3 regions of the Pantoea sp. B65 genome follow, and region 2 is predicted to be linked to each of the others. Evidence: predicted binding sites of a transcription regulator. Region 2 holds the regulator's gene; each other region holds the start of a gene.

What was found. The regulator PhoB, encoded in region 2, activates phosphate uptake and scavenging genes when phosphate is short. The targets are predictions, from matches to a motif close to CTGTCATAAAACTGNCNNAT.
Region 1: pstS (phosphate ABC transporter substrate-binding protein PstS) is a predicted target of PhoB. The motif match lies at 2,523-2,542, and genes of this name have one in related genera.
Region 3: rbsK (ribokinase) is a predicted target of PhoB. The motif match lies at 2,030-2,049, and genes of this name have one in related genera.

Annotation. Positions count from the first base shown of each region.
Region 1 is NZ_JAHXPU010000015.1:33,176-37,391, forward strand. Features, by position in the region: gene glmU (bifunctional UDP-N-acetylglucosamine diphosphorylase/glucosamine-1-phosphate N-acetyltransferase GlmU) at 1-224, shown strand, start outside; gene glmS (glutamine--fructose-6-phosphate transaminase (isomerizing)) at 399-2,228, shown strand; gene pstS (phosphate ABC transporter substrate-binding protein PstS) at 2,648-3,688, shown strand; gene pstC (phosphate ABC transporter permease PstC) at 3,773-4,216, shown strand, end outside.
Region 2 is NZ_JAHXPU010000017.1:217,502-221,717, reverse strand. Features, by position in the region: gene phoR (phosphate regulon sensor histidine kinase PhoR) at 1-1,271, opposite strand, end outside; gene phoB (phosphate response regulator transcription factor PhoB) at 1,286-1,975, opposite strand; gene sbcD (exonuclease subunit SbcD) at 2,216-3,433, shown strand; gene JWF83_RS07950 (SbcC/MukB-like Walker B domain-containing protein) at 3,430-4,216, shown strand, end outside.
Region 3 is NZ_JAHXPU010000023.1:103,380-107,595, reverse strand. Features, by position in the region: gene fucP (L-fucose:H+ symporter permease) at 1-1,038, opposite strand, end outside; gene rbsK (ribokinase) at 1,053-1,967, opposite strand; gene deoC (deoxyribose-phosphate aldolase) at 2,159-2,839, shown strand; gene deoR (DNA-binding transcriptional repressor DeoR) at 2,855-3,619, shown strand; gene JWF83_RS10515 (2-hydroxyacid dehydrogenase) at 3,660-4,216, opposite strand, start outside.

The sequences.
Region 1 (4,216 bases), on a different contig from region 2:
TTACCTGCAACTATGATGGCGCGAATAAATTTAAAACCATCATTGGCGATAACGTCTTTGTTGGTTCTGATACCCAGCTGGTGGCGCCGGTAACGGTGGCCAGCGGCGCCACTATCGCTGCCGGAACCACGGTGATGAAAGATATCACCGCCGCCGATCTGGTCTATAACCGTAAACAGCAGATCCAAAAGTCAGGCTGGCAGCGTCCGGCGAAAAAGAAATAAAAAGCAGTAGGGGCGGCATTTATGCCGTCCGTTAGTTAAAAAAATAATACTCCCCACTCTACAAGGCTCGGGGAATCCGCAGGTTCGATGCGCAAGCACGTAAATCTCAGCGGAAAATCAGGTCACAAGACAACGAAAATGGTGCTGAAACACCATTTAGTCAGGAAAATAATTATGTGTGGAATTGTTGGTGCAGTGGCGCAACGTGATATCGCAGAAATTCTTCTCGAAGGTCTGCGTCGTCTTGAATATCGTGGTTATGACTCCGCCGGTCTGGCTGTGGTGGATCAGCAGGGCAAGGTAACGCGTCTGCGCCGCCTTGGTAAAGTGCAGAAGCTGGCCGAAGCCGCTGAGGAGACTCAGCTGACGGGCGGTACTGGTATTGCGCATACCCGCTGGGCGACCCACGGTGAACCTTCCGAAGCGAATGCACACCCTCATATCTCTGAACATATCATCATCGTCCATAACGGCATTATTGAGAACCATGAGCCGCTGCGTGCGCTATTGATTGAACGTGGCTACCACTTTGCCTCAGAAACCGACACCGAAGTGGTGGCGCATCTGGTGCACTGGGAACAGCAACAGGGTGGTTCATTGCGTGAAGTGGTATTGCGTGTGATCCCACAGTTGCGTGGCGCCTACGGCATGGTGATTATGGATAGTCGCGACCCATCGCGCGTGATAGCCGCACGTTCCGGCAGTCCGCTGGTGATTGGTCGTGGCGTGGGTGAAAACTTTATTGCTTCTGACCAGCTGGCGCTGTTGCCGGTTACCCGCCGCTTTATCTACCTGGAAGAGGGCGATATTGCTGAGATTACCCGGCGCGATGTCACTATCGTCGACCGTAACGGCAACGATGTACAGCGTGCGGAAATTGAATCTAAGGTGCAGTATGACGCCGGTGATAAAGGTATCTATCGCCACTACATGCAGAAAGAGATTTACGAACAACCGATGGCGATTAAAAACACCTTAGCCGGTCGTTTTAGCCATGGTGAAGTCGATCTCTCCGAGCTCGGCGCCAGCGCTAATACTCTGCTGAGTCAGGTTGAGCATATTCAGATTGTTGCCTGCGGCACCTCGTATAACTCCGGTATGGTTTCACGTTACTGGTTTGAAGCGCTGGCCAATGTGCCATGCGACGTCGAGATCGCTTCTGAATTCCGCTATCGCCAATCTGCGGTGCGTAAAAACAGCCTGCTGATCACCCTGTCGCAATCCGGTGAAACCGCCGATACGCTGGCCGCATTGCGCCTGTCGAAAGAGCTGGGTTACCTCGGATCGCTGGCAATCTGCAATGTGGCCGGCTCCTCGCTGGTGCGTGAATCTGACCTGGCGCTGATGACCAAAGCCGGTACTGAAATTGGCGTGGCATCCACCAAAGCCTTTACCACCCAGCTGACCGTGTTACTGATGCTGGTGGCGAAGATTGGCCGCCTGAAAGGCGCCGATGCGCAAATCGAACATGATATCGTGCATGGCCTGCAGGCATTGCCAAGCCGTATTGAGCAGATGCTGTCCCAGGACAAGCTGATTGAAGCGCTGGCAGAAGATTTCTCCGACAAACATCATGCGCTATTCCTTGGCCGTGGCGATCAATATCCGATTGCGATGGAAGGTGCGCTGAAGCTGAAAGAGATCTCCTATATTCACGCCGAAGCTTACGCCGCCGGTGAACTGAAGCACGGTCCGCTGGCGCTGATTGATGCGGATATGCCGGTGATTGTGGTGGCGCCGAATAATGAACTGCTGGAAAAACTGAAATCAAACATCGAAGAAGTGCGCGCACGCGGCGGTTTACTGTATGTGTTTGCCGATCAGGATGCTGGTTTTAGTGACAGCGAAGGGATGCGCATTATCCCTCTGCCACACGTTGAAGATATGATTGCCCCAATCTTCTACACCGTACCGTTGCAGCTGCTGTCGTATCATGTGGCGCTGATTAAAGGCACTGATGTCGATCAGCCGCGTAACCTGGCGAAATCGGTTACCGTCGAATAATCTGACGACAGTTCAGGATTAATCAGCAAGGCCCGGTAGCCAATACCGGGCTTTTTTTATGGGCGCAATACCCCCTTTGCGGGAAAATCACTGAGCTGTTTCCGGGGATTTTTCATCGCGAAAAAACCAACAAGTAGAAATAAATCACAACAATAACCATCAGATGTGATCCACATTGTAATAACCAACCGCGGCTGGTGGGACCCTGTTTCAGGGCCTGAGGGTAACGCTGATGCCGGGGCTGGCGCTCTGCGCTATCGGCTGCGGGCCGGCAGATTTTTTATTAGCTGCTGGATGTCACAAAACTGTCATATTTCGTACATTTTACTGTCACCAAACTGTCCTATTTTGCCTCCAGCAGCAATGATTAATCTTATTAAAACGGCATTGAGCCTGACTTTTACTCCCCCGGAGGGAATATGACACTGATGCATAGCACCTTAGCTCGAATCGTCGCAGCAACCGTATCTTTGAGCGCGGCTTCTGCCATGGCAGCGGCAAGCCTGACTGGCGCGGGCGCGACCTTCCCGGCGCCGGTGTATGCCAAGTGGGCGGATACTTATCAGAAAGAAACTGGTAATAAGATCAACTACCAGGGTATCGGCTCATCAGGTGGCGTAAAACAGATTATTGCAAAAACCGTTGATTTCGGCGCATCTGATGCTCCGCTGACTGACGATAAATTAAATGCCGACGGCCTGTTTCAGTTTCCGACGGTGATTGGCGGTGTGGTGCTGGCGGTTAATATCCCTGGCCTGAAGTCTGGCGAGCTGGTGCTGGACGGTAAGACCCTCGGCGATATCTACCTCGGTAACATTAAAAAGTGGAACGATGCAGCCATCGTGAAGCTGAACCCGGGCGTAAAATTGCCGGAAACCAATATCGCCGTGGTGCGTCGTGCTGACGGCTCTGGCACCTCATTCGTCTTTACCAGCTACCTGGCGAAAGTAAACGAAGAGTGGAAATCGAAGATTGGCGCCGGCTCCACAGTAAACTGGCCAACCGGTCTCGGTGGTAAAGGCAACGATGGTATCGCCGCCTTTGTTCAGCGTCTGCCTGGGGCGATTGGTTACGTTGAGTATGCCTACGCTAAACAGAACAACCTGACTTATACCAAGCTGGTCGATGCGGCTGGTAAGCCTGTCAGCCCGAGCGAAGAGAGTTTCAGTAATGCGGCGAAAGGCGCGGACTGGAATAAAACCTTTGCTCAGGATCTGACTAACCAGAAAGGCAGCAACGTCTGGCCAATCACCTCTACTACCTTCATTCTGATGCATAAAACTCAGGAAAAACCTGAGCAGGCTGCTGCGGTACTGAAGTTCTTTGACTGGGCGTATAAAGACGGTGCCAAAGAAGCTAACGCACTGGATTACGCGACACTGCCGAAAGAAGTGACCGATCAGATTCGTGCAGCATGGAAAACCAATATCAAAGACAGCTCCGGTAAAGCGCTGTACTAAGACTCAGTGCAGGACCGAAGGGATTCGGTCCGTCACACAGGGCGGCGCTTTTGCCGCCATTTCCATCTTAACGTCGAGAATTCTATGGCTGCGACCAAGCCGACATTTAAGGCCCCGGGTAAACAGGGCGATATCCTCTTCGGTGCACTGGTAAAACTGGCTGCGCTGATTGTGCTATTTCTGTTGGGCGGTATTATCGTCTCGCTGGTTATTGCCTCATGGCCAAGCATCGAGAAATTCGGTTTTGCCTTCCTGTGGACTAAAGAGTGGGATGCGCCTAACGAGAACTTTGGTGCGCTGGTACCGATTTACGGCACCCTGGTCACCTCGATTATCGCCCTGCTGATCGCCGTACCGGTAAGCTTCGGCATCGCTCTGTTCCTTACCGAACTGGCGCCAGGCTGGCTACGGCGTCCGCTGGGCACGGCAATTGAACTGCTGGCAGCCATCCCCAGTATCGTGTACGGCATGTGGGGGCTGTTTATCTTCGCGCCACTGTTTGCCGAATATTTCCAAACGCCGGTAGGT
Region 2 (4,216 bases):
CGTGGCGCCAGCGTAAAACTGAAGCAGGTCTGAATATCCGGAATACTGGTAATATCCAGCCGCGAATTATGGTGGCTTAACGCATGCTTGACGATCGCCAGCCCGAGGCCACTGCCGCCGGTGGAGCGGGAGCGCGCCTTATCCACGCGATAAAAACGCTCGGTAAGACGTGGGATATGCTCAGCGGCAATACCCGGCCCGTTATCTTTTACCGCAAAGTGCGCGCCGGTTTTATCGCGTAACCAGCTGATATCAATCCGGGTGCCGGATGGCGTATGGTTCACCGCGTTATACACCAGGTTAGAGATGGCGCTGCGCAGTTGATCATCGTTGCCAAACACCTGCAGATGCGGATCGGTATGAAAATGAATTTCATGACGTCCGTTACTCAGGGTTTCCGCTTCGCGCTGTACCAGCCGTAACATCATCGGCACATCGACTTTCTCCTGCAGATCAATCGCCGGAGCTGCCTCGATACGTGACAGAGTCAGTAGCTGTTTTACCAGACTGTCCATCCGTCGCGTCTGTTCCTGCATGGTGTGCAGCGCTTTGTTACGCGAGGGACCTTCCAACACCGCATCATTCATCATCTCCAGATAGCCCTGCAGCACGGTTAGCGGCGTGCGCAGCTCATGGCTGACGTTGGCGAAAAAGTTTCGCCGCGCCCCTTCCAGCTGATGCTTCTGGGTGACGTCACGCGCCACCAGCAACCACTGACCTTCGCTGTAAGGCATTACGCGGAACTCTAAATGACGATGATTATTCAGCACCAGGGTTAACGGCCGGGCAAAGTCGCGCTGACGCAGATAACGGGAAAACTCCGGATAACGCAGCAGGTTCAGGATATTTTGGCCATTATCTTCCGGCCAGCGCAGCCCGAGGTGTTGCTGCGCCAACCCGTTACACCAGAAAATATTGCCCTCTTCGGTGGTCAGCACTACCGCATCCGGCAACGATTCGGCGCCGCTGCGAAAACGTTTGATCAGGTTACCCAGCTCGCGCCGACGACGACGGTTACGCAGTTGCATTTGATAGAGGCCATAGAACAATGGCTCCCAGCTGGCGTGACCGGCAGGCGGCGTCATGGTGCGGTCGACCCACAGCCAGTGCGACAGGCGCAGTAAATTATAGAAGTGCCAGCCGAGCACGCCGAGCACTGACACTAACAGCCACCACGGCAAATAGCCGAACAGCAGACCCAGTATCAGTGCCGGCAGACAGGCCAGCAATAGTTCCAGCAGCAATCTCTTCCAGGAGAGGCGTTCCAGCACGGTTCAGACTCCGATCAAAAACGAGCGGAGAAACGATACCCCGTTCCGCGCACCGTTTGCACCATACGATCGTGGCCGGTGACTTCCAGCGCCTTACGCAAACGGCGGATGTGAACATCGACAGTGCGATCTTCAACATAAACATTGGTACCCCAGACGTGATTCAGCAGCTGTTCACGGCTGTAGACACGCTCAGGATGCGTCATAAAGAAATGCAGTAATTTATATTCGGTCGGCCCCATATCCAGCGGGGTGGTTTCAGCCATCACCCGGTGTGATGAGGGATCGAGGCTCAGCCCCTGCATCTCGATCACTTCTTCAACCGCCATTGGCGAGATACGGCGCATCACCGCTTTAATTCGCGCGACTAACTCTTTGGGCGAAAAAGGTTTGGTGATGTAATCATCCGCGCCCACTTCCAGCCCCCGCACCCGGTCTTCTTCTTCGCCGCGCGCGGTCAGCATCATCACCGGAATATCGCGCGTCATGGCTTCACGCTTCAGGTGTTTAATAAATTGAATGCCGCTGCCGCCTGGCAGCATCCAGTCAAGAAGGATCAGATCTGGCCACGGTTCGATCAGTAAATTTATCGCACTGTCATAATCTTCCGCTTCTATCGGTTGATAGTCATTTTGCTCAAGGACGAAACACAACATCTCACGAATTGGGGCTTCATCTTCGACTACCAGAATGCGCTTAGCCATTATTGCTCCTGCTGATGTGACCGGTTTGTCACTGGGGTTCGCGGCGCCATTATGCGTCAGTTTTATGACAGTTTTATGAAAAAAGCACGCCCCGGAATCCGGTTTGTCACACTTTTGTGAAACCAGATTTGGCAATTGCTCACCCGCTTTTCGGCCACTCTGTTTATAATCGCCCTCTCAGGTTACCGTTTGTATCCTGAATCATGTGAATTGCAGTATCACCGATATGCAGGGAGTTCTATGCGCATCATCCACACCGCGGACTGGCACCTCGGCCAGTTCTTCTACACTAAAAGCCGCGCGCCGGAACATCAGGCGTTTCTCGACTGGCTGATCCTGGCCGTAGAAGAACATCAAATCGATGCGGTCATTGTCGCCGGTGATATCTTTGATACCGGCTCACCGCCGAGCTATGCGCGTGAACTGTATAACCGTTTTATTGTGCAGCTACAGCGAACCGGCTGCCAGCTGGTCGTACTGGGCGGCAATCACGATTCGGTCGCCACGCTAAATGAATCGCGCGATCTGCTGGCCTGCCTGAATACCCGTGTCATCGCGGCCGCCAGTGAACAGATTGCCGACCAGGTATTGCTGCTAAACGATCGCCAGGGCAATCCGGCGGCGTTACTCTGCGCCATTCCCTTTTTACGCCCGCGCGATATCCTGCGCAGCCAGGCCGGACAATCAGGACGCGAGAAACAGCAAAGCCTGCAGGAAGCGATTAGCGAACACTATCAGCGCTGTTATCAGCAGGCGTTGCGCCAGCGCGAGGCGCTGGCGTTACCATTACCGATTATTGCTACCGGTCACCTTACCACGGTCGGCGTCAGCAAAAGTGACGCGGTACGTGATATCTATATTGGCACGCTGGATGCTTTTCCGGCGCAGGCGTTCCCTCCCGCCGACTATATTGCGCTGGGGCATATTCACCGCGCCCAGCGCGTTGCCGACAGCGAGCATATCCGCTATAGCGGCTCGCCAATCCCGCTGAGTTTCGATGAAACCGGTAAAGCGAAAAGCGTGTTCCTGGTCGAGTTTGCTGGCCAGCAACGGGTTCGGGTGGAGCCATTGCCAATCCCGCTATTTCAGCCAATGTGCATGATTAAAGGCACGCTGGCGCAGATCGAACAGCAACTGACACAATTCACCACGGCCAGCAGCAACGTCTGGCTGGATATTGAAATTGTCACCGAAGATTACCTTAACGATATTCAGCGGCGCATCCAGCAGCTGACCGACGACCTGCCGGTCGAGGTGGTACTACTGCGCCGCAGTCGTGAGCAGCGCGACAATGTTATCGCACGTCAGAATAACGAAACCCTGAATGAACTCAGTGTCGAAGAGGTTTTCAGCCGACGGCTGGCACAGGAAGAGAGCAGCGACACGCAGCGGCAACAGCGAATACAGCAGCTGTTTGCCACCACCCTGGATGCGGTTCGCAGCGAGGAACAGCAATGAAAATTTTAACGCTGCGCTTTAAAAATCTGAATTCGCTGAAAGGCGAATGGAAAATCGACTTTACCGCCGAGCCCTTTGCCAGCAACGGTCTGTTTGCCATCACCGGCCCGACCGGCGCCGGTAAAACCACTCTGCTGGATGCCATCTGCCTGGCGCTGTATCACCAGACGTCACGCCTCGGCGGCATCAGCCAGTCGCAGAATGATTTGATTACCCGCGATACCGCCGAATGTCTGGCTGAAGTCGAATTTGAAGTGAAAGGCGTCGCCTGGCGCGCATTCTGGAGCCAGAATCGTGCGCGTGGCGCGCTGGATGGCAATCTGCAGGCGCCGCGCGTCGAGCTGGCGCGTTGCGCCGATAACAGCATTGTCGCCGATAAGGTCAACGACAAGCTGAAGATGACCGAAACCCTTACCGGCCTCGATTTTAATCGTTTTACCAAATCGATGATGCTGTCGCAGGGTCAGTTCGCCGCCTTCCTCAATGCTAAAGCCAGTGAACGGGCAGAGCTGCTGGAAGAGCTGACCGGCACCGAAATCTATGGTCGCCTCTCGGTGGAGGTATTCGAACGCCATAAAAGTACGCGTATCGCGCTGGATAATTTGCGCGCGCAGGCTTCCGGCATGGCGCTGTTGGATGAAGAGGCGCGCCAGGCACTGCAACAGCAGCTGGATCAACTGATTTCGCAGGAGCAAGTACTCACTCAGTCACTGAACGGCTTGCAGTTTCAACAGCAGTGGCTGACCCAACAACAGCGGTTACAGCAGGATTGCCAGCAGGCTC
Region 3 (4,216 bases), on a different contig from region 2:
AAACACCGCGGCATACACGGCGGTAAAGTTAGGCACCAGCATCACATAGGCCAGCGTCGCCACGCCGATTGCCGAATAGGCGATCAACACTTTCTCGGCACGAAAGCGCGTCATCAGGAAGTTGGCGACAAACTTGCCGATAAAGAAACAGATAAAGCTATAGATCATAAAGTTTGAGGCGTGACGCTCATTGGCGGCGCCCAGATTCAGCGCCAGACGAATGGTGAATGACCATACCGCCACCTGCATGCCGACGTACAGGAACTGCGTCACAATCCCGCGTTTGAAATGGCGATTCTTCGCCAGGTAACGAAAGGTCTGCGCCAGCGTCGGCAGCGTCTTGCCGCCACTTTCTGGCTTGCAGCGCGGGTAACGGGTCAGCAGAAACAGAATCATTACCACCACCAGCACCATAACCAGATATTTATACGGCTCCAGCGTATGCTCCAGCATGGTCAGGCGAAACTGGTGAATCTGTTCGGCATTCATCGTCGCCATCTGGCTCTGCAGACTATCTCCCTCCTGGAATACCAGATATTTCCCCAGCACAATTCCCATCAGCGCCCCCACCGGATAGAAGGTCTGGCTGATATTCAGCCGTAGTGTGGCGTGGTGGCGATGGCCAATCATCGAACTGTAGGTATTGGCAGCGGTTTCAAGAAAACTCAGACCAATGGCGATAGCGAAAATCGCCGCGAGGAACATGGTATAGGTCGCCATATGCGACGCCGGATAAAACATAATGCAGCCGGCGATATACAGCGCCAGTCCGGTCAGAATGGCAATTTTATAGCTGGAGCTGCGGATCACCAGCGATGCCGGAATGGCAATCAGAAAGTAGCCGCCGTAGAAGGCACTCTGCACCAGCGCGCTGGCAAAATCACTCAGCGCAAAGACGCTCTTAAACTGGGTGATCAGGATGTCATTCAGGCTGGCGGCGCAGCCCCACAGCGGGAACAGGCAGGACAACAAAATAAACTGAAACAGCGGCGTTTTATTCAGATAACCATCGGATTGCTGAACAATATTCTGATGCATACAAGGATCCTCACTCAGGCGTTGAGAAAACGTTGGAAGGTGACGGCATCGGGATAAGAACGCTGGGTTCCACGCCCGGTAACGCTACAGGCGGCGAAGGCCGAAGCGAGTTGCATCGCCTGTTTGATATCGCCGTTCTGCACCAGAAAGTGCGCAAAGCAGCCGATAAAAGCATCGCCCGCGCCGCTGGTATCGACGGCTTGTACTGTGGTCGGGCTGACACGATGTACGCTGTCACCCTGCATCCATACCGAACCACGACTTCCGAGGGTAATAATCAGGTTTTTCAGACCACGGCGCAGCAGCGTCTGTCCGGCACGCAGCACCTCCTGCTCCGTCGCCACCGGCATACCGGTCAGGATCTCCAGCTCAGTTTCATTAGGCATAAAGAAATCACAGCGGCAGGCGTAGTCGATATCCAGCTCTGCTACCGCCGGCGCCGGGTTGAGGATCACCCGAATACCGTGCCGGCTGGCAAAATCAATGGCGTGATACACCGTCGGGAGCGGGATCTCCAGTTGCAGGATCATCAGCTGGCACTGCTTCAGCGGCTGCTCCGCCGCATCAATATCCGCCGGCAACAGCTGATTGTTGGCCCCTTTAATAATCAAAATGCGGTTCTGCGACTGGTCATCAACAAAGATCGGCGCCACCCCGCTGGATACCCCCGGCGCGATGGTGACGTGGCGGGTGTCGATGCCAAACGCCTGCAGGTTATTAACGGTATTTTCAGCAAACAGGTCTGCGCCCACTTTGCTGACCATCATTACGCTGGCCCCAAGCTTAGCGGCCGCCACCGCCTGATTGGCGCCTTTACCGCCACAGCCAATAGCAAAGTCAGGGGCTTCCAGCGTTTCACCGGCTTTTGGCATCACATTGGTGTAGGTGATTAAATCCACCATATTCGAACCGATGACGGCAATATCCATAACATTCTCCCGTGGGTAATTTGCCAACATTAAATGTTGTTAAAATAACAATAACAATCCTGTAATGTTATTTTTGTGACAACCATCTCAGCTGAAGATAACCGTTCAGCCGGAGCAAAAAGAGGTTTGACAAGCTATAATTAATGTTATTATTTTAACAAAAACCCTATCCCTTATCTGCGGAGTATCTTATGACCACTGCCAGCCGTGACTATGCTGCCTATATCGACCACACCCTGTTAGCCGCCGATGCCACGCAGGCGCAAATCATTACCCTGTGTCAGGAAGCGCTGACCTGGCATTTCTGTGCGGTATGCGTTAACTCAGGCTATGTGCCACTGGTCGCCGAACAGCTGCGCGGCAGCAGCGTAAAAGTGTGTTCAGTGATTGGTTTCCCGCTGGGCGCCGGTTTAACCGCCAGTAAAGCGTTTGAAGCGCAGGCCGCTATCGCAGCCGGTGCGCAGGAGATCGACATGGTGATTAATGTCGGCTGGCTGAAAAGTGGTGAGATTGCGGCGGTGACTGCCGATATCCGCGCAGTGCGTGAGGTTTGCGGGGCGATCCCATTAAAGGTAATATTGGAAACCTGCCTGCTTAACGATGCGCAAATCATTAAAATCTGTGAGATTTGTCGTGAGCTGAAGGTTGCGTTTGTGAAAACCTCTACCGGTTTTAGCAGCGGCGGCGCGCGCGAAGAGCATGTGCGTTTAATGCAGCAAACCGTCGGCGCTGGCGTGGCGGTAAAAGCCTCCGGCGCGGTGCGCGATCGCCAGACGGCGGAAGCGATGATCGCGGCGGGCGCCAGCCGTATTGGCACCAGTTCAGGTGTGGCGATCGTGTCTGGCAATACCCCATCTGGCCAGGGATATTAATTAAAGGAAGTCACCATGGAAACCCGGCGCGACGAGCGCGTGAATAAACTGGCGCAGGCACTCAAGCGCATCGACAAGATCCATCTGAAAGATGCCGCCCAGCTGCTGGGGGTCTCGGAAATGACTATTCGTCGCGATTTAAATGAGCAACCCTCAGCGGTAGTGTTGCTCGGCGGCTATATTGTCAGCGATCCGCGCAACAGCCATGGTCACTACTTTGTTTCCGATCAGCAGTCGCAAAACGTCGGCAAGAAGCAGCAGCTGGCACAGCTGGCGGCAGCGCTGATTAACGCTAACGATACGGTGTTTTTTGATTGCGGCACCACTATCCCGTATGTGATTGATGCCATTGATGATCAACTGCCTTTTACCGCTATCTGCTGTGCGATGAACACCTTTCTGGCACTGAAAGAGAAACCGGGCTGTCATGTGATCCTCAGCGGCGGCGAATTCCATCCGGATAACGCCATCTTTACCCCGCTGGGGCAAAATCATGTGCTGGATGAACTCTGTCCGTCACTGGCGTTTATCTCGGCGGCCGGGATTGATCTGAACCAGGGTGCCACCTGCTACAATATCAATGAGTTGCAGATGAAACATCATGCATTGCAGCGTGCCCAGCGCAAAATTTTGCTGGCCGACAGCAGTAAGTTTGGCAAAGTGTTGCCCGCCCGTATCGGCGAGCTGGATCTGTTTGATACGCTGATCAGCGACAGCGCGCCGCCGAAGGCACTGGCGCAAAAGCTGAAACAGGCAGAGGTGCAGGTCATAACCCTGTAAAACGCTATTGCAGGGAGCCATTAATGGCTCCCGCCGTATTTTACGCCCAGCGATGCAGGATCTCTTCGCCATCGCGTAAGCGCCGGATATTGTCACAAACCCCCGCCACATTACCGTTAAGGGAAATATCGGTCACCCCGCCAATATGCGGCGTGGCAATCACGTTGTAGCTGAAAATATCATCCTGCGGATCGGGTGGCTCCTGCCAGAAGACATCCAGCCCGGCTCCGGCAAGATGTCCACACTCCAGTGCGGCGATCAGCGCCGCTTTCTCAATCAATCCGCCCCGGCCTAAGTTAATCAGAAAGCTGCCTGCCTTCATTTGCGCCAGCGCGTTGACATCAATAATATCCCGGGTCAGCGCATTGTCCGGCAGGCTTAAAATGACAAAATCAGCTTCCGCCAGCAGTTGCGGCAGTTGCTCCATAGTACCTAACCAGCTGAGCTGATGCTGTGCCGCAAAAGCCGGATCGGCTTCCCGTTTCACGCCGATCAGCCTCATACCGAATGCCGCCAGCCGTTTGGCTAACGCTTTGCCAATCCCGCCAACGCCAACCAGTCCGACGGTTTTCCCCATCAGCCCTAAACCGGTTGGCT